DNA from 3 places in the Paenibacillus tritici genome. Region 2 is predicted to be linked to each of the others. Evidence: riboswitches for the same ligand, from Rfam matches in the RefSeq annotation. Region 2 holds a riboswitch; each other region holds the start of a gene.
What was found. Region 2 has a riboswitch for S-adenosylmethionine ahead of KDC22_RS23150 (DedA family protein). Riboswitches for the same ligand answer to the same signal wherever they lie in the genome.
Positions count from the first base shown of each region.

Region 1: it holds a riboswitch for S-adenosylmethionine, as region 2 does, so the genes downstream of both, metA (homoserine O-acetyltransferase MetA) here and KDC22_RS23150 (DedA family protein) in region 2, are expected to answer to the same signal.
Region 3: it holds a riboswitch for S-adenosylmethionine, as region 2 does, so the genes downstream of both, KDC22_RS27610 (methionine ABC transporter ATP-binding protein) here and KDC22_RS23150 (DedA family protein) in region 2, are expected to answer to the same signal.

Region 1 is NZ_CP073365.1:2,119,821-2,126,516, forward strand. It holds gene corA (magnesium/cobalt transporter CorA) at 1-648, opposite strand, end outside; SAM riboswitch class I at 1,073-1,205, shown strand; gene metA (homoserine O-acetyltransferase MetA) at 1,324-2,241, shown strand; gene KDC22_RS08955 (PLP-dependent transferase) at 2,310-3,476, shown strand; gene mqnC (cyclic dehypoxanthinyl futalosine synthase) at 3,693-4,829, shown strand; gene KDC22_RS08965 (HAD family hydrolase) at 5,019-5,555, opposite strand; gene KDC22_RS08970 (hypothetical protein) at 5,543-5,869, opposite strand; gene KDC22_RS08975 (bifunctional 2',3'-cyclic-nucleotide 2'-phosphodiesterase/3'-nucleotidase) at 6,080-6,696, shown strand, end outside.
Region 2 is NZ_CP073365.1:5,373,953-5,380,648, reverse strand. It holds gene hflK (FtsH protease activity modulator HflK) at 1-741, shown strand, start outside; gene hflC (protease modulator HflC) at 738-1,604, shown strand; gene KDC22_RS23155 (undecaprenyl-diphosphate phosphatase) at 1,991-2,803, opposite strand; gene KDC22_RS23150 (DedA family protein) at 2,841-3,434, opposite strand; SAM riboswitch class I at 3,508-3,622, opposite strand; gene KDC22_RS23145 (serine hydrolase domain-containing protein) at 3,705-5,744, opposite strand; gene KDC22_RS23140 (ATP-binding protein) at 6,073-6,696, opposite strand, start outside.
Region 3 is NZ_CP073365.1:6,436,733-6,443,428, forward strand. It holds gene KDC22_RS27590 (YuzB family protein) at 2-256, opposite strand; gene KDC22_RS27595 (NifU family protein) at 339-587, shown strand; gene KDC22_RS27600 (MetQ/NlpA family ABC transporter substrate-binding protein) at 808-1,677, opposite strand; gene KDC22_RS27605 (methionine ABC transporter permease) at 1,737-2,405, opposite strand; gene KDC22_RS27610 (methionine ABC transporter ATP-binding protein) at 2,405-3,421, opposite strand; SAM riboswitch class I at 3,521-3,657, opposite strand; gene KDC22_RS27615 (Cthe_2314 family HEPN domain-containing protein) at 3,751-4,497, opposite strand; gene KDC22_RS27620 (UbiD family decarboxylase) at 4,559-6,331, opposite strand; gene KDC22_RS27625 (COX15/CtaA family protein) at 6,389-6,696, opposite strand, start outside.

The DNA.
Region 1 (6,696 bases), 3.3 Mb from region 2:
TTCGTAGATGTCACTGAAATACTTCTGCAATTGATCGTCGATCAGGCGAAGATCCTTCTTATTCAGCGTGTTGATAACTTCCTTCTGCGGGCCGAGCATCTTCTTCAGCCAGAGAATCTCACTGCGCAGACCAATGATCTCGCTCAGATGCGTTTTCTTGGTATGCATGAGGATGTCTTCTTCCAGCTTCTCAATCCGCGCTTCAATCCGGTCACCGACCGAGAAGAAGTTGTCGACAACGAGGTCGATCAGCAGATACAGGAAGCGGTCAGGTGTACTGACCTCCTGCTCCCACAGTGCGGGCTTCAGGACACGCAGCTCATGGATCTTCTGCTTCGTAACGGTAATAATGAAATGTCTGCCCAGGAACACGTTGAGCGCACGGAGGAAGATTTCCTCATCATCGAACCGGATACTGTTCACTACGATAAAATAATGGCTCTCATAAATCTCCAGCTTCGGACGCTGATCCTCTTCACTGAGACAGTCTTCCACAGCCAGATCATGCAGCCCGTATATAGGCTGAAGCTCTACAAGGTCCTCCACATCTGCATCAATCCAGTAGAACCCCTCGGCAGGGGCGGTTAAAGTTTCTTCAATATTGTCAATAGGCGTAAAAACCCCTGCATTCACCAGCCGGATTTTCATCTGATTCACTCCTTCACTCCCCGGTCTTCTCCGGGGGTATGCTAATTTCAGCACACGGAAAAAATCAGCTTGGCCGGTGGTACAATCATGGATGAAGGCCAAAAGACGGTCCGAGAGCATGAAGAATAAGGGCTCCCGCCGCCGGCAAGCTGATGTTAATCCTGTGTGGTTGTTCGTTCTGCACGCATATTCGCGAGCCCGGGTCGCCTTCCATTCTTCTCTCACCTCTTCTTTTCGCCGTTTTGGGTTTGAAACACTTGTCTAGTATAACGCCGGGGTATGCCTCTTACAAGAGAAATTCTTTTCAATCTCAAGGCTCCTTAAGCATTGTATGGACTTGACGAAAAGGAGGTTCATGATTTAAAGTGAAATTTAAGAAAAAGCATCTACGGATGCTGTGGTACATCCAATTGAATACAGCTAAATCTTATCAAGAGCAGGTGGAGGGACTAGCCCGATGAAACCCGGCAACCGGCGTGTGAACGCACGGTGCTAAATCTTGCGGAAGCTTTGCAGGGACGTTATGCGTCCGGCGGAAGTTCTCTGGCAGATGAGAGGGCGCATATGACTGAATTATATGACCTTTCTCGCCCGGGAAAGGTCTTTTTTCGCTACCCTGCAACAAGCTCAACCGCCTAAGCGGAACCCAATTTCAGTTAAGGAGTGGATACAGCAATGCCTATCAAAATTCCCGACAGCCTGCCGGCCAAGGAAGTATTATCCGGTGAGAATATATTCGTAATGGATGAAAGCCAGGCCTTTCATCAGGATATCCGTCCCCTCAGGATCGCCATCCTGAATCTGATGCCAACGAAAGAAACTACAGAGACACAGCTGCTGCGCCTTATCGGGAATTCCCCGCTTCAGGTGGATGTGGTTCTGCTGCATCCCAGCTCCCATACCTCGAAAAATACATCGGCTGAGCATCTGAAGAGCTTTTATAAGACCTTCGATGAGATCAGCGACCGCCGTTTTGACGGCCTGATCATAACCGGCGCTCCCGTAGAACAGCTGGAATTCGAGGATGTGAACTACTGGGAAGAGCTGAAAGTGATTATGGAGTGGAGCAAACAGAATGTGACCTCGACGATGCACATCTGTTGGGCTGCGCAGGCAGGGCTGTATCATCACTTTGGCGTACGTAAGGTGAGCCTGCCGGACAAATGCTTTGGAGTGTTTCCGCATACGCTGAACCATAATAATGTCAAGCTGCTGCGCGGCTTCGATGAAGTGTTCCATGTTCCGCATTCCCGTCATACCGACGTCTCCCGTGAAGATATAGAGCAGAATCCTGAGCTGCAGATTCTGGCCGAGTCCGAGGAGGCCGGGGTCTACCTGGTAGCCACTCATGACGGGAAGCAGATTTTTGTCACCGGACATTCGGAATACGATCCGTTCTCGCTGAAATGGGAGTATGACCGGGATATCGCCAAGGGGATGGAAGTGCAGCTGCCGAAGCACTATTATCCAAAGGATGATCCAACCCGTACACCGCCGGCTGTCTGGCGCGCCCATGCCAACTTATTATTCGCTAATTGGCTCAATTACTATGTATACCAAGAGACTCCTTACGATATCGGGGCATTTATCTAAAAGTTAAAAGTTATATTTATATATAGAAGCAATGGTTATCGCACACAAACTTTTAGGAGGCAGTGGAGATGGATGAGAAACTGAGAATTGAGAGCAGACTGGCACAGATTGGTTCAATGGAGGACCCCGCCACCGGGGCGATTAATTATCCGATTTATCATGCGACGGCCTTCCGTCACCCTAGACTTGGACAGAGCACAGGCTTTGACTACATCCGCACCAAAAATCCTACCCGCACTGTGCTCGAAGATGCAGCAGCAGCACTGGAATCCGGGGATGCCGGCTTCGCCTGCGCCTCCGGAATGGCTGCACTGACTACGGTGTTCACCTTGTTTGGACAAGGGGATCATCTCATTGTATCACTGGACCTGTACGGCGGAACCTACCGGCTGCTCGAACGGATTCTCGCCAAATACGGCATCAGCGCCTCGTATGTGGACACCAATGATCTCGATGGCCTGGAGGCGGCCCGCCAGCCGGGCACCAAGGGCGTATTCATTGAGACACCAACCAATCCGCTGATGATGATTACGGATATTGAAGCGGTATGTACCTGGGCCCGTCATCACGGGCTGCTCTCGATTGTCGATAACACGCTGCTGACTCCGTTCTTCCAGCGTCCGCTTGAGCTGGGGGCAGATATTGTTGTTCACAGTGCGACCAAATATCTGGGCGGGCATAACGATGTACTAGCCGGGCTTATTGTTACCAAGGGCGCGGAACTGTCGGCAGAGATGGCTGTGCTGCATAACTCCCTGGGAGCCGTTCTTGCCCCGAATGACAGCTATCAGCTGATGAAGGGGATGAAGACACTGGCCCTGCGCATGGAGCGGCATGAGAGCAATGCGCTGGCCATCGCCCGCTATCTGCTGGAGCATCCGGCGATTGCCGAAGTCTTCCATCCGGGACTGCCGGACCATCCGGGGTACGCGATTCAGAACCGCCAATCCTCCGGCAACACGGGCATCTTCTCCTTCAAGGTGAAGGATGCAAGATACGTGGAGCCGTTGCTCCGCCATATCCGCCTGATTGCCTTCGCCGAGAGTCTCGGCGGGGTGGAATCGCTGATGACCTACCCGGCGGTGCAGACCCATGCCGATATTCCTGCGGAAATCCGCGATGCGGTCGGCGTAGATGACCGGCTGCTGCGTTTCTCGGTCGGCATCGAGCATGTGGAGGATCTGATCGCTGATCTTACGCAGGCATTGGAAGCCGCCCGGAGCGAATTGGAGTAGAACAGCATTCGCCCTCCGTCCGGCTAAGCCGGATCAGCATAGGATTAGAGCAGCAGCGCCCAAGGTGCTGCTGTTTGACTTTGTATCAGGACCGTAATCTCATTTCTGGCCCTAAAAGATTTTTCAAGCTCAGCGGATTGTGATACGATGGGGGAACGGGTTAATAAAATGATAAAAATTTATATAACTTCATAGATTAAGAGGAGGCCGTCAACGATGAGTGCAATTGATCTTATTCTGGATAAGACACTTAAGGGTGAACGTCTTCAATTGGAAGACACGATCACGTTGTTCGAGAGCAATGAAATTGAGAAGATGGGGGCGGCGGCAGATATTATTATGAAGCGCTGGCACCCGGACCCGCTGGCTACCTTCGTCATCGGCCGCAATATTAACTATACGAACGTATGTGATGTGTACTGCCGCTTCTGCGCCTTCTACCGCAGACCGGGTTCTGAGGAAGGCTATGTGCTTCCCGATGAAACGATCTATCAGAAGATTGCAGAGACAATCAGTGTGAACGGGACAGAGATTCTGATGCAGGGCGGCACGAATCCGAATCTGCCGTTCAGCTACTATACGGATATTCTGCGCGGCATCAAGCAGCGGTTCCCGGAGATTACGATGCACTCCTTCTCACCGGCGGAGATTATGAAGATGGTGGAGGTCTCCGGTCTGCCGCTGGAGCAGGTGATGCGTGAGATCCATGCCGCAGGTCTGGATTCCCTGCCCGGCGGAGGCGCCGAGATTCTTGACGACCGTACACGCCGCAAGATCAGCCGGCTTAAGGGCTCCTGGCGCGAGTGGATGGATGTCATGCAGACCGCACACCGGATCGGCATGAACACGACAGCCACGATGGTTATCGGGCTGGGCGAGAGCATGGAAGAGCGGGCGCTGCATCTGCTGCGTGTCCGTGAAGCGCAGGATGAATGTATTGCGAACAAATACGACTCCGAAGGGTTCCTGGCGTTCATCTCCTGGACCTTCCAGCCGGATAATACGAACCTGAAGCTTGACCGGCAGACACCGGAGGAATATCTGAAGACTGTAGCCATCAGCCGTCTGGTGCTGGATAATATCAAGAACTTCCAGTCTTCCTGGGTAACGATGGGTCCTGAGGTGGGCAAGCTCTCCCTGCAATACGGTTGCAATGACTTCGGCAGCACGATGATTGAGGAGAACGTAGTTTCTTCGGCGGGCGCAACCCACAAGGTCAACATCGAGTCAATCACCCAGCTCATCCGCGAAGCAGGCAAGATCCCGGCGCAGCGCAACACGCGCTACGACATCCTGCGGGTGTTCGATGATGCGAATGCGAAGATCGACAATGATTTTGTAATGCAGAACTAGAGGCTAGCTATAGGGTGCTTTTGGCATAATAGGATAACAATAACGCTTATTTAATATTAATCCGTAAGGCGAGGATTAGTTATGGATAAGCGTTATTTGTCTTTTATAAGTACAATGATAATTCGGATAGCTTATGGATGTTTAGATATTCGGTGCTTTCTTGCGAATCCGGTCTTGAAAGGACTAATACTATTCTCCCAGTTCAAAACTAAGTGTCATATTATCAAAATAATCATAAATACCGGCATTTTTAAGAACCCTTTTGATGGATGGGTCTGTATCTGAAATAATTCCAAGCTTATACTTTTGTTTCAAATCTCCAAGTGTCTTTGTTGTATGATCCAGAAAAACATAATTAGAATCGTTATACACTCTATCATATGCAATGATTTCAGCTTGTTCGTATGTAATGTGAATTTCAGGTAACCATTCAGCAAGGGTTCTATAGTAATTGATATACCTTTCAAGCTCTTCCTCTTCAGTTTTGTAAATTTCATTTTTGACGTATTCATTTGCTTTTGAAATTGCAGTGTTAAATGTATCTTGGGGTATAGACCATAGGATTTGTGGGTTTATATATTCCAAAGCTTTCACTGTTATTCTCCAATCCCCTGTTGCAGGGCGGAAAATCGTCCAGCCAAGATCGAAAAATATACCACGTACTGGTTTATTTATAGTCATCTCAATCCTCCTGAATTTAATCTGTTTTTTTCCTAATTCACCCATACCCTAAACACAATGTGTCCATCCCGCACCTCCTCATCGGCATAGATAGTATTGAAGGAAGCGCCCCCCAGAGTCTTCAACCGTGTCAGGTTATAGACTAGCGCAAACGCCAGCTTAGGATCACTGGTCCGATAGCCGTCATACTCGCCTTCCCCAAGCCGGTTGTAGGCATCGCTCATTACCCACTCTTCCGCTTCCCGCAAAGTATCAAACGTAAGCATTTCCTCAAACCAGCGTATATTTTGCAGGGAGAGAGCTCGCTTCTCAGCTTTAAGCCATAAAAACTCCTCATGGGTGTTCTTTTCCTCGTCCAAGGTTAACCCTCCTTTTACCAATTGTAACGCTATCGCTTCTACAGTTCCAAATTTCCCCTTCGCTTCCAAGTTTACATCCCGTTAATGATCGTGTCACAATTTACAAAACTCGCAATCCCCGTTAACCCAATCTGATAGATTCATTTGTATTTAATATGTTACGCTTTGACGGTCAATTTAAAGAGATTAACTGGGAGGGTATAAGATTCTATGGGACAAAAGCGTTGGAACAAGCCTGTCGCTTCACTATTGGCTACCACTGTGATTACGGCTCAGGTACTGGGCGGAGTCGTTGCCGGTTCAGTACTTGGAGCGGAGAAGGCAGAAGCGGCCGGGAGTGCAGAGGTTGCATCAGGGGCCATCAACCTGCGTCTGATGAGCACTACGGATGTGCATACCAATGTGATGGGCTGGGACTACTTTAAGAACAGCGGATCTGTAACCGTGGGACTCGACCGGACGGCAACGCTGGTGAAGCAGGCCCGGGCTGAAGCCAAAGGGATTAATAACCTTTTACTGGATAACGGTGATTTGATTCAGGGGACACCTCTCGGAACGCTTGCTTCCAAGCAGGTCGATGCCGAAGGAAGAACTACGCAGATCAATCCGATGATTGCGGCGCTGAATACAATGAAATACGATGCTGCAACCCTCGGCAACCATGAATTTAACTATGGCCTTCCTTATCTTGAGAGCATTACTTCGGCTACTTCCGCCACCTATGAATATACCAATATTCCTTTTATTAATGCGAATGTGTATGTCGATGATCAAGACAGCAATGAAGCCAATGATGTCAACTACTTCACCCCATATATTATATTGGA
Region 2 (6,696 bases):
GCCGTTGATGATGAAGCCATGATGATTACGGGTGATGAGAATATTGTCTCTGCCGATGCTGTAGTCCAGTGGAAGATTAGCAATATCCATGATTATCTGTATAACATTGATGACCCGGACAAATTCCTGCGTAACTCGGCCAGCTCGTCGATCCGCGCAGTGATTGGTTCGGAGAAGCTGGATTATGCGATTACGGACGGGAAGACAGTGATTCAGGATAAGGTGCGGGTGCTGCTGGTGGATCTGCAGAAGAAATACAACACCGGCATTCAGATCATTGATATCAAATTCCAGGATATTGAGCCGCCGAGCGGCCAGGTAGAGGAAGCATTCCGCGAGGTAACCAACGCCCGTGAAGAGAAGAACACGAAGATCAACAACGCCAAGAAGTATGAGAACGATATCATTCCTAAGGCGCGCGGTGAAGCCCAGGCGCTGCTGGAGCGGGCCGAAGGCGAGAAGAAGTCGCGTATCCTGAACGCGCAGGGTGATGTCGCCCAGTTCAATGCCATTTATGCCGAATACAGCAACAATAAGAGCGTAACCGAAAGCCGGCTGATTCTGGAGACGCTGGAGACGATTCTGCCTAGCGCTAAGATTTTCATCACCAACTCGAATAGCGATACTGTGAACTATCTGCCGCTGAATGAGCTTATGCGCAGTACGACGGACAGCAAGACTGCCCCGGCCACAGTGAATCCGCCTGCTCCAGCAGCGCCGCAAGGAGGAGATGCCCAGTGAAGAAGAACCCTATTATCGCAATGATATCTGCTGTAGTTCTGATTATTCTGCTAGCCGGATCTATGTATATCGTGAAGGAAGGGGAATACAAGGTAGTCCTGCGTTTCGGTGAAGCCATGCGTACCGTTGATGAGCCGGGGCTAAAGTTCAAGCTTCCTTTTATCGAGAATGTCTCGGAGCTTCCCAAATACCAGATGACGTACGAGAGCTCGCCAACCAGCATTCTGACCAAGGACCAGAAGCCGATTGTCGTTGATAATTATACCGTCTGGAGAATTACCAACGCCTCACAGTTCCTGAGAACTGTACAATCGGTAAGCGGCGGGGTGCAGCGTATTGATGAAGCGGTATATAACTCGGTACGCCGCAAGCTCTCGGAGGTCAATTATGAGAATATTATTAGTGAGGACACCGGACGGGGCAATATTAACGATGAGATCACCAAAGACGTAGTAGCGGCCTTAACCCGTGATAATTACGGGATCGAAGTGATCGACGTACGGATCAAGCGTACCGACCTGCCGGAAGAGAATAAGCAAAGTGTGTATAACCGCATGATCTCGGACCGTCAATCCATTGCCGCGCGTTATCTGTCTGAGGGGGACGAGGAATCCAAGAAAATAACGTCCAAGGCTGACCGTACCTCCAGAGAGCTGATGGCCCAGGCTGAAGCCGACTCCAAGAAGATCATTGCCGAAGGCGAAGGGCAAGCTGCCAAGATCTATAACCAGGCCTATGGAAAATCTCCTGAGTTCTACAGCTTCTATCGTACGCTGGAGAGTTACGTGACCACGCTGAAGAATGAGCCGGTGATCATGATGCCGATTGATTCGCCGTATGCCAAGATATTGATGGGACAATAGGCTGATCAGCTACTTATGATGACAACACCCCTTAGAAAAGGAAACATTTCTAAGGGGTGTTTTTGTTGAGCACATAGCTAGGGATAGTTACGTATGAAGAGGACCGAAAACAGTTGGATTTTCTACACTTACTGATGATCGAATGGGGGATGCTGGAACAACAGTTGGAAAAACAACACTTAAATCCGCCCAATTCACCAACTATAGCCAAAACCAGCAAATTTAGATGCTGTTTATCCACTTGCTGTCGTTCATCCCGCATAAATCGAGGAATTAAGATACGTTTGTCCACTTGCTTGGCGCAGCAGGAGAAGTTACTCTCAATGGCGTTCCCAAAGTTCCTCAGTTCCCCCAAGCTCCCCGCCCCACAAGATCCCTTAGGCTACTTACAGCAAGATCAGCAGTAACGTTCCTACCACGAAGCAATAATAGGAAAAGTAAATCAGATTGCCCTTGGCCATAATGCCGATGAACCATCTCATGGCATAGTAGGTTGCGACAAGTGTGGTGAGGAAGGCGATCAGGTAGGGAACCGCCAGCGCGGAGCGGTTAGGATCATGTGCGATGTCGGACGCGCCCATAATCAGCCCGCCAATACTGATGGGAATGTACAGCATGAAGGAGAACTTCAAGGCCGTCTCCTGCTTCATCCCAACCGCAATGGAGGCAATTACGGTAGAACCGGAACGGCTGATGCCCGGAATCAGGGCTACCGCCTGAGCCAGTCCGACAATGATGGCATCCCGCACGGTAAGATTGCCGTCTCTTTTCTGCCCGCGAAGATTGCGGATCAGCCAGAGGGCCACTCCGGTAACGAGTAGACTGATGCCAACGGTATGTACGGAAGTGAAGATACGTTCGATCGTATCTTTGAAGAAGACGGCAGCAACGGCTGCGGGAATCGTCCCGATGATGATGTAGAGGCAGAACATGAACTCCGCCCGGTACTTCGAATTGCGCGTGCGCAGGTAACGGAAGGCACCTGTAATCAAATCTAGGATATCCTTACGAAAAATAAAACAGATAGCGATTAAAGAGGCCGTATTCGTTAATATTTCAAAGGATAGCCCATTCTGCTCCATCCCGAGCAGACGTTGTACGATGATCAGATGCCCGCTGGAAGAGACGGGAATAGGTTCCGTCACTCCCTGTACGATCCCCAGCAGCAAATATTTTAGCCAAGTAAACCAAGTTTCCATAATTTCCTCCTGAATCTGAACTGCAACTGCAATTGGATTAAGCTTGTCTTCTTCTCATCCGTTTGGATAGGACATACAGCCCGAAGCCTACAAGGAACAGCGTACCCGCCGGAATAATATAAGGCTTGAGAATCTGGTCCACATGCTCCCATTGCGCCCCTAATTTGAAGCCCAGATAGACATAGATTGAGGTAATCGGAAGCATGGCCAGGAAGGTGTAGAGACTGAAGGCGAACACATTCATTTTGGCAATTCCGCAAGGGATAGAGATCAGGGTTCTCACTCCAGGGATGAAGCGCCCGTAAAAAGCCACACCGTTGCCGTATTTCTCAAAAAAACGGTCGGAAGCCTCCAAATGATGCGGACGGATGAAAAAGTACTTCCCGTACTTATCAATCGCAGGCCTGCCGCCATACCGGCCCAGGGCATATAACGTGAGCGGACCAAAGGTACCTCCGAGCGTACCGGCAAGGATCGTAAGAATAAGCTTCATGTCCCCCAGGTACACCCAATACCCGGCAAGCGGAAGAACGAGCTCGGCAGGGACGAATTCAAACGACAGGGCGAGGACGATACCGGCATACGACAAATCTTTGAAAAAAAGGATGAATTCTGTAATCCATTGTGTCATAGGTTTCTCTCCTCTCTCTGCATAAAAAAAGCCCCCTAATTAAAGGGGGCAGTTCATATAAACTGTCAGCTCCCTCTCATCTTTGCAAGGTATCTTGGATACCTCTAGTTGCCGCACCGTACATACTTGCGTATACCGGCTGCAGCGGTTTCATCGGGCCAGGCCCTCCACCGAACTCTGGATAAGAGTATTATTCAGTTAGATTACATTAAAACATACTCGAACACGTTAAAGCAAGTTTGCGAGATTTGGAGAGACGGTTCGAGAGATTTATTGAAGATGAATCTTGAACACATCTCCGGCCTTCCCGCCGAATACCGCCATTCCGCCCTGCGGTAATACAACGGAAGGGTCTTTACCCACCATGGAGTGGCTGACGATCACTCCATCGGCATCATAGACAGCATAGCCGCCGGTTGACGGTGCCGTAACAGTCATTGTTCGCCCGGCGGACTTTTTATCCAGCTTCATCCATACCGCCTGACCGCTCGCAGGTACTGTACTGATGGAAGCACGGCCTCCGTAGAGAGGCTTCACTGCATCTTCACTGATATAGTCATTTCCGTCAATGGTCAGATATTCCTGGCCGTTCTTGGTGGAGAAGTTCAGATCAAAGGCATCTCTGCCGTTCATCACCGGGATTTCAGCGGCATTAACGGCGGTGTTCCCGTCCACAATCTTCGTTCCGGTGGCGTACCCTTGCTCTACCGCGATAGTCTTCGTCAAGATGGAGGGGGACAGATAGAATAATGAGCTGATTTTTTCATCCACGGCGTAGTAATGCTTCCCGTTTCTCTTCTCCCAGGCCTGCTTCGTAGAGGCATTCAGGGGATTGGCCTCCAGCTTCTGGTATTCATAGGTAACCATCGGCATCTGGCCTATTCCGGGAATATTCAAATGGGCGTCCAGCTTCAGATAGGTGATGCCGTTCTTCTGCTTTTCGAAGCTTACGGCTGCACTGCCATCGCTGTTCTTGAATTGTCCTTTGCCTGTGTATACATATTTCTGAGCAGGGATCAGTCCGGCAAGAACCGGCAGTGTGAGCTCTCCACCCTTAACCGTAATGGGGAGTGTCGCTCCCACGGTTCCGTACAATCCCGAATAGGACTGCATCTCAGCAGGCATAGCTGCTTTTACCGGAGGGGTGAAGGTCTGGTCCGGCTGAATCTTCTGAATCTTCCCGGTGTCCTTGAGGTACTCCAGCAGCACCTGTGAGGCAAATACGGTGTTATAGACCGAGCTTCCGCCGGAGGAGAGCACCGCGATTGAAATATCCGATTCGGGCAGAGTGGTGAGTGCTGCGTGATACATGATCGTATCCCCGCCTTTGGTTAAGGCCTTGATGCCGTAATCGCCAAAGGGAGCCAGATCCACCGCATCCCAGCCGAGCCCGTAGTTGAAGCTGTTACGCTCTTCGGGCACCCAGATTCCGTTCTTATATTCCGGCTGCCGCATTGCTTCGGCGGAGGCTTTCGACAAGATATCCGGGTAGTTGCCGTTCAGCACTTCTGCGAACTTCGTTAGATCCTCGGCAGTAGAATAGAGGCCACCGGCTCCAAGGATGTTGGCGTTCTCGGCAGGCAAGGCCGGCTTAAGGCTCGGGAAATAAGTCTTGGCCAGTTGCTGTCTGTCGAAGCTGTCAAGCGGGGTCTTCGTTGAACTTACCTTCATCGGGCTGCTGAAGTGCCGGTCCAGGAATTCGGAATAGCTGATCCCGCTCACCTGCTCAATCATCAGCTCCAGCAGCTGAAAGCCATCGTTGCAATAGACGGAATATTCGCCCGGATCAGACTTCAGCCGTTCGGACGCCATCCGGGATAACATCTCATCATGATTCTGTGTATCGTTGTCATCCAGCAAGATGCTGTTTCCATAGTGGCTGCCGTAGAGGCCCGAGGAATGATTCATTAACATGCGCGGCGTAATCTCCTTGTAGCGCTCATCGGCCATTTTGAACTGCGGCAGATATGTTATGAGCGGTTTATCAATATCAATGACCTTATCCTCCGCCAAAATCATCGTTGCCGCAGACACATACATTTTGCTGACCGAGCCAATGCCAAACATCGTGTCTTTCGTGATCGGTGCCTTAGTCACCGTATCGTAGAACCCGGCGCCTCCTGACAATGTGATGTTGCCCTTATCCATAATGGCATACTGCATGCCGCTTACCCCATAATCGGCTACGATCTTCGACGCCAGCTCGCGGGCCTTGGCCTGCACGGGATTCTGCTTCTCCTGCGCCGCCGAAGCCTGGGCTGCGGGGATCACCAGCATTGCGGCGAGTACTACTGAAGTTAATTTGTTCATTCGGATTGCCTCCTCTTGTTCCTCATCGGTATACTTCCTGAATGTATCATACAGGCTGGAGGGAGGGGATAGGCCCGAATGCCCCTGAAACGCTGATAACGATCCCTAAACGTAGAAGCTTACGAATGAGTAGTATTAAAGAAGATAACGAAAAGCGAAAGAAGCGGAGGGGGAATTTGGAACTGTAGGAGCGGTAGCGACCGCCTTTGTCAACGGATTTCAACCGCATATAGCGGAATAATTCAGGAAATCTGTTGACAACAGCGGCCGGAAGTCCAAATTTCACCGCAGTGCCAACGAAGCTTGAAGTTCAAATTTTTAGTGCGACTCATATAGAAGATTCGGGCGAGAAGGGGAGAACCACCATATTATTAAATTCCTTATGCCCCGATTCTATCGTCATATTCCCGCCATATTTATCGCATATTCTGGAAATATTGGTCAGGCCGATGCCGTGATATTCCGGGTCCGGCTTCTCGCTGTGCAGCGAGGCGGTCTCTTGGGCGATCCGGTTGAGGATGCGGATGAACAGCGCGGATTCACTCGAATGAATCTGGATCAGGATATACCGGTCCTCGGCTACCTTGACCTTTTTCGAAGCTTCAATAGCGTTGTCCAGCATATTGCCAAGCACCACACATAAGTCATAACGGTCAATATGAACCGCCTGTGAATGGAGACGAAGCCGGGTATCGACTCGGATGCCGTTGGCCTGTGCGATATTCAGGGTATTCGTGACCAGCGCATCAATGACGAGATGGCCTGTGTTCACCCGCTGATAGGCATCCTCGACTTTATTGAGCGTCACTTTGATATGCTCCAGGGCTGCCGCTGAATCATTGCGCCGGATACACTCTTCAATGTACAGGAACTGCTGGTGGGTGTCGTGGATAATCCGCTTAATGGACTTGAAGCTGTGCACCGTCTTCTCATAGTTCGCATCCTGATAATT
Region 3 (6,696 bases), 1.1 Mb from region 2:
CTTAATCAATCTCAAGGTTGTCCCAGGCCTCTGCTTCCTGAATAGCGGCTTCAATGGCATCTTCCAATGCGGCAGGGGAATCGGCTTCAATAATCTCCCCGTCCACCATAACGAACGGCTGCATGTAACATTCGCCGCAGTTATTCAGACAGCCATATTCCACCACATCATATTCGGGGTTTTGTTCCAGCTTAAGCTTGAGTGCTTCCGTGCCATGTCCGATGTTGCTGGCACAAAATTCTATAATTGGTCTCATGATGATCTCCCTATTCTGCACTAACCATTTTATTTTTTAAGTTTTTGTACTATAATAAACATACGAAAGGAGTGATTGAGAAATGAGTGAGAACGTACAAAGCGCAACCATGTATGATGAAGTACTGGAAGTGCTCGATAAACTTCGTCCGTTCCTGCAGCGCGATGGCGGTGACGTGGAACTGATTGATGTTGAAGACGGCATCGTCAAGTTGAAACTTATGGGTGCATGCGGCAGTTGCCCAAGCTCCACGATCACGCTTAAAGCCGGGATCGAACGCGCCCTCGTTGAAGAAGTAGAAGGCGTGGAAGAAGTTATTCAAGTATTCTAATCCCGTTTCATAAACCGTCCCGGCCTTCCGATGAAGGCCGGGATTTTTTTATTATATTAAATTTTACATTTCGGATCAACCTTAATTCATAGCGGATGGAACTAATTCCAGCATATGGACTGCCTGTCTCTGCAAAAAAAACCAGAGATGCCGGCAGCCATTTCCGGCCGCCCGGACATCTCCGGTCATCAGTCTTCGTTATATTGCCTTAGTCTCAAGCTTAGAATGCCGGGATAATGGCACCTTCGTATTTCTCTTCGATGAAGGCTTTGGCTTCTGCAGAGTTCAGGGCTGCTGCCAGCTTCTTGATCGCATCGGAATCCTTATTGTCAGGACGGGCTACCAGCAGGTTGGCATACGGAGAATCCCCGCCTTCGATGAACAAAGCATCCTTTGTTGGAACCAGACCGGCATCCAGAGCAAAGTTCGTATTAATCAGCGCCAGATCTACTTCCTCCAACTGACGTGGCAGCATGGCAGCATCCAGCTCAATGATATCCAGCTTCTTAGGGTTCTCAGTGATATCTGCTTTGGTGGAAGCAATGTTAGTGTCGTCCTTCAAGGTGATCAGGCCATTCTTGGCCAGCAGAATCAGTGCGCGTCCTCCGTTAGTAGCATCATTCGGGATCGCTACCTTGGCACCTTCAGCCAATTCGTCGATGGATTTGATCTTCTTGGAATAGGCGCCGAAGGGTTCAACATGAACTGCGGTTACAGATACAAGATCCGTGCCGTTCTTGGTATTCTGATCATCCAGATAAGGCTTGTGCTGGAAGAAGTTCGCATCGAGCTGCTTCTCGGCAAGTTGTGTATTAGGAAGAATATAATCTGTGAATTCTTTGATTTCGAGCTTAATGCCTTGGGCTTCAAGCAGCGGGGCAATCGCTTTGAGGATTTCCGCATGCGGTACAGGAGAAGCTCCAATGACCAGGGTTACCGGGTCCGCAGCAGGCGCAGTAGTGGGTTCAGCCGCTGCCGCTTCTGTCGGTGCGGTTGTTGCCGGAGCATTGTTCGCAGTTTTATTGTTTCCGCAGGCTGCAATCACCAATATCAAGGTCAAGCTGAAGAATGTAAGCAGTACTTTTTTCATCTGTAAATCCCCCTCTAATCAGTATGGTTTGTATGAATAAGGCTCTATATGGATGTACCTTATTTCCGTGTAAAATGTCTAACCAGCCGGTCACCGGCCATTTGCAGCAGCTGCACCAGAATCACCATCAGAGCTACCGCGATAATCATGACTTCCTTCTCATAACGATAGTAGCCGTAGCGGATGGCCAGGTCACCCAGACCGCCGCCGCCGATCATCCCCGACATTGCAGTATAGGAGACTAGCGTAACTATGGTGATGGTAACTCCGGCAAGCAGGCCTGGACGAGCCTCGGGCAGCAGTACACGCATAACAATCTGGCCCGTGGAGGCTCCCATACCCTGCGCCGCTTCAATGATTCCCCGGTCCACCTCACGCAGCGCCGTTTCAACCAGCCTCGCGAAGAAGGGAGCCGCGCCGATCACCAGTGCCGGAATCGTTCCAAGTACACCTATGGAGGTGCCCATAATGGATTTGCTTAATGGAATCAGCGCCACCATCAGAATGATAAACGGAACAGACCGCAGGATATTCACAATGAATGATAATGCCGAGTAAACAGCCCTGATAATAACGTTATTTGATTTGCCCCATAAATATAACACAATTCCGAGTGGTAAACCAAGGATTATTGTAAATATTCCTGAAATAGCGATCATTTTAAGCGTGGCAATCGTCGCATCAAGCATTTCATCCCAATTGATACCGCTAAAATCTAATCCGCCCATTACAAAATCACCTCCACATCAAGGCCCTGGGCCGTAAGCTCAGTAATCGTGACTTGAACAGCATCGGCAGGTCCTTCGAACCTGACGATTAACTGCCCGTAAGGAACGTCCTTGATCGTCGAAATGGTTCCGTGGAGAATGGCGAAATGAACACCGGTTCCCTGCACCACTTGGGAGAGTGTGGACTCATATGTCTTATGTCCGAGAAAAGTAATTTTGACCGCCTGTGTGTACCCTGTATGCACCGCGTCAATCGCTTCCCTGAGCGGTCCTTCCGACTGAGTTTCACTGCGGATGAACTCTTTCGTAACCTCATGCTTCGGTTTCAGAAATACCTGAGCCACTTCGCCCTGTTCCACAATTCCGCCGCCATGGATAACCGCAACGCGGTCGCAGATGCTCTGAATAACATGCATCTCATGGGTGATCAGCACGATGGTCAGATTGAACTTGGTATTGATATCCATAAGCAGACGCAGAATGGAGTCTGTTGTCTGCGGATCAAGCGCCGAGGTCGCTTCATCGCATAACAGAACGTCAGGATCACTTGCCAGCGCCCGGGCTATACCGACACGCTGCTTCTGGCCCCCTGATAACTCAGCCGGATACTTGTTCCAATGCTCTTCCAGCCCCACGAGGAACAGCAGTTCTTTCACCTTGCGCTCTATCTCAGCTCCCTCCGTTCCGGCCAGCCGCAGCGGAAAAGCGATATTATTATACACCGTTGCCGAGGAGAGGAGATTGAAGTGCTGAAAGATCATTCCGATCTTACGCCGCTGCACCTGCAGCTGGTGCTTGCGGAGTGCCGTCAGCTCCACACCGTCTACCCAGACCTCGCCCTGAGTCGGGCGTTCCAGCAGATTAATGCAGCGGATCAGCGTGCTTTTGCCCGCCCCGGAGTGGCCGATCACCCCGAAGATCTCCCCCTTCTTAATCGACAGGCTCAGCGCAGAGAGTGCTGTCGCTTGCTTGCTCCCTTTACCGTATACTTTGGTCAAATTCTTCAACTCTATCAATCGTCCCGTCCTCCTTCTTACTATCCTGATCTTATAACCAAAAAAGCCCCCTACGATCCATGCAGATCGCAAGAGGCCTGTGTGTATAATGACAATGCCTTCTCATCTGCCAAATACCACACATCTGGCGGCATTGTAGGAATTAGCACCATGACATTTGGATGCAGCCCTTACGCTGGATTCAAACCGGTTGCCGGGCTTCATCGGGCCTATCCCTCCGCCGCTCTCGATAAGATAAAAAGTATGAAATTTATATATTCCGTTTCATGTCAGAAGTGAATGTATGCCTAAGTATATTCAGTTTCCGGTTTTTTGTCAAAGGTAAGTTTTTACGAATCAGCTTGTCCGGATTTCAGGCTGGGAGCGGCTTTGTTCTTGTGCCATTGCTCATTACCATACCTGAATGCGGCAGCCAGGGATTTGCATACCATCTCCAGGCTCTGCTTCAAATCCTCCAGATGACTGTCGAGATCCTCCAGGCGAATCTTGTCATGCAGCCCCTGATGACGCTGCCAGAGATCGTCGGTCATCTCCGCATTCATGTAATGGATCTCGGCATTGCGCCGTTTGCGCAGATTCTCTACCGGTTCACGGTAGGAATTCTTGATTCGCTCCAGCTCATCCGCCAGCGGGTTATGCGCCCTAAGCAGCTGAAATTGCCGCAGTACCGTGAAATAAGAGAAGTGTGTCTTAACCTTGCCCGTATCCAGATGGTACAGACTATTCAGTACCGTCCCCAGCTTGTCGAGTAGCGAGAAGACACGGATGAAGCCATTTTTATAAAAATACACATATCTGGCGTACTCCCCCTGCTCCATGGACGACATGTCATCCATATAACCGGCAACCACTGACTTCCGGTAAAAGGCAGCAGCGAACCAGCTCTGCTCCAGCTCGTCCAGGGAAGAGATCAGACCGCGTGTCCATATTTCCAGCTTACGGAATTCATGGTCCCGGTCTTCATGGGCAATCATCTCCTTGCGCAGCATGGAGGCAGCCTTCGCCATGTGTTCCATGGCTTCAGCCAGCACCCCGCTGTTCTCGCGCGGAGGCTCTCCCAGCAATATCCGCAGCATATTCGGCCTCCTTAACGTTTTGCGGAAGATCCGCTTCTTCGATTAATACTTGTGAGCAATCCTATGCCTGAGGGAAATAACGGTGCCAGTTGCGGTCCACCCGTTCTGCAATATCCTCCCGCGTAGCCAACTCCTCCGGGTATCCCGGCTTCATTCTGGCATCTATAATGAGCGGCAGCGAATAGCTGAAGCCACCGCGCTGCACCTGGGCCGCCGAATAGATATCGTCGGCCGGATTGAAACGGGTGAATACCGTCCATAAGAATGAGGTCTGCGTGCGGACCGCTTCTTCCGCATGATCCACCAGAACAATCAGCGGCCAGGCGGTCTCCTGTTCCTTGAAGTAAGACACCAGTCTGTCCGGCAGCTCCGGGTCCTCTTCATAGGATGCACCGGAAACGGCTAAACATCCTCCGCAATAAGGCACAGCGGCGGTGATTGATGGAAGTTGGCCCTCTGTGTACGTCCTTGGGAGCTGGCGGACCGGGCTTCCGATGCCGGCCATCACAGCTTTGCTGCCATGATTCAGCTTGCGTCCGGTGTAATCCAGCGTATCCATCGAGGTATTGGCGAAGATCGTTAAGTCCGTCTGCGGGTTGAACCGCTCCAGCACTGTTTCCAGCAGCTTGGGGAAATCGGTAAGTTCCACCGGCACATTCGTCAAAAGCAGGAATTTGGTTAAAGAGAGCTGGCCTTCCCCCAGGATACGAAAAGCAGACACCATATACTCCCGCGGGTAACTTTCCCTGACCACTGCTGCAGTCAGCGAATGCGAGCCGGATTCCGAATAAGACCACAACGCTTTTACGGAAGGGATCAGCAGAGGATAGGCCGGAGACAGCAGCCGCTGTAAATAATCCTTCAGATAATAATCCTCCTGGCGCGGCTTGCCGGTAATCGTCGCCGGATAGATGGCATCCTTGCGGTGCCACATCCGCTGGACATGCATAACCGGGAAATCATGCTGCATCGAATAATAACCAAAGGGGCTGCCATACGGCCCTTCCGCTCTCCGCTCCAGCGGGGATACCCGTCCACGGATCGAGAATTCCGCCTCGGCTGGAATCCTGTGCCCTCCGAGTGGGTCCTGTACCATAGGGAGCTTGCCGCCCAGCATGAACGATGCCAGCAGCAGCTCGGGAATCCGTTCCGAGACCGGAGCCACGGCGGCAGCAATCAGGGCAGGCGGTCCGCCGATGAAGACCGACACGGGCAGGGTCTCCCCGAGAAGCTCTGCCTGCGAATGATGGAATCCGCCTCCCTTATGAATCTGCCAGTGGATGCCGGTGGTGCTGTCATCGTATATCTGAATCCGGTACATTCCGAGATTATGATCTTTGGGGTTGGTTATATTCTCTGTGTAGACCAGAGGAAGTGTAATGAATGACCCGCCATCCTTTGGCCAGGCTGTAATCCGGGGCAGCTCCTTCAGCGGATCATTGCTGCGGCAGACCCCGAGTACCGGGGCTTCGCCTTGCGGTATATTTTTGGTGCCTGCCCTCAGCAGTTCAAGCAGCACCGTCTTCTCCCGCCACAGGCCTGCTGCTGAAGGCGGAATCAGAATCTCCATTGCTGATGTCAGTGACTTCAGCAGTTGCTCCGGCCGGGTCCCGAAGGCCTTGTTCACCCTCCGGACCGTACCGAACAGATTCGTAGCCACCGGAAACGGCGTTCCTTGCACATTCGTGAACAGCAGGGCCGGTCCTTCCTCCTGTACCACCCGGCGGTGAATTTCGGCAAGCTCCAGATGCGGATCAACCGGAGTCTCAATCACTGCGAGATCCTTATCTCTACGGAGCTGCTCAATCCATTGTCGTAAATTACTGTATCGCACTATAGCGTTCCTCCTCAAACAGGACCTTATGCTGACCTGTCCCCCGTTGCCGTGTGATTACCGTTTGCTGCCTCCCCCGCTTAACTGCCAGACCCGGACGCTCATGTAGCACAACACCCCAAAAAGCCCGGAGATCAGCACGATATGGGACAACGCAGCAAATATGTACAGCCTTTCATTATATAACGTATAGACAACAGCCGCTCCGCTGAATACCTGCATCAGGCATAGCAGAACTGCCGACACCCCCAGAGCCCGCAGCTCAGGAATATCTTTATGCTTCCAGAAGGCCAGATGGCCAAGGACAGCCGTAAGGATGAACAGAAGCGCCGCCGCCATCCGGTGCACAAATACGATCCCCACTC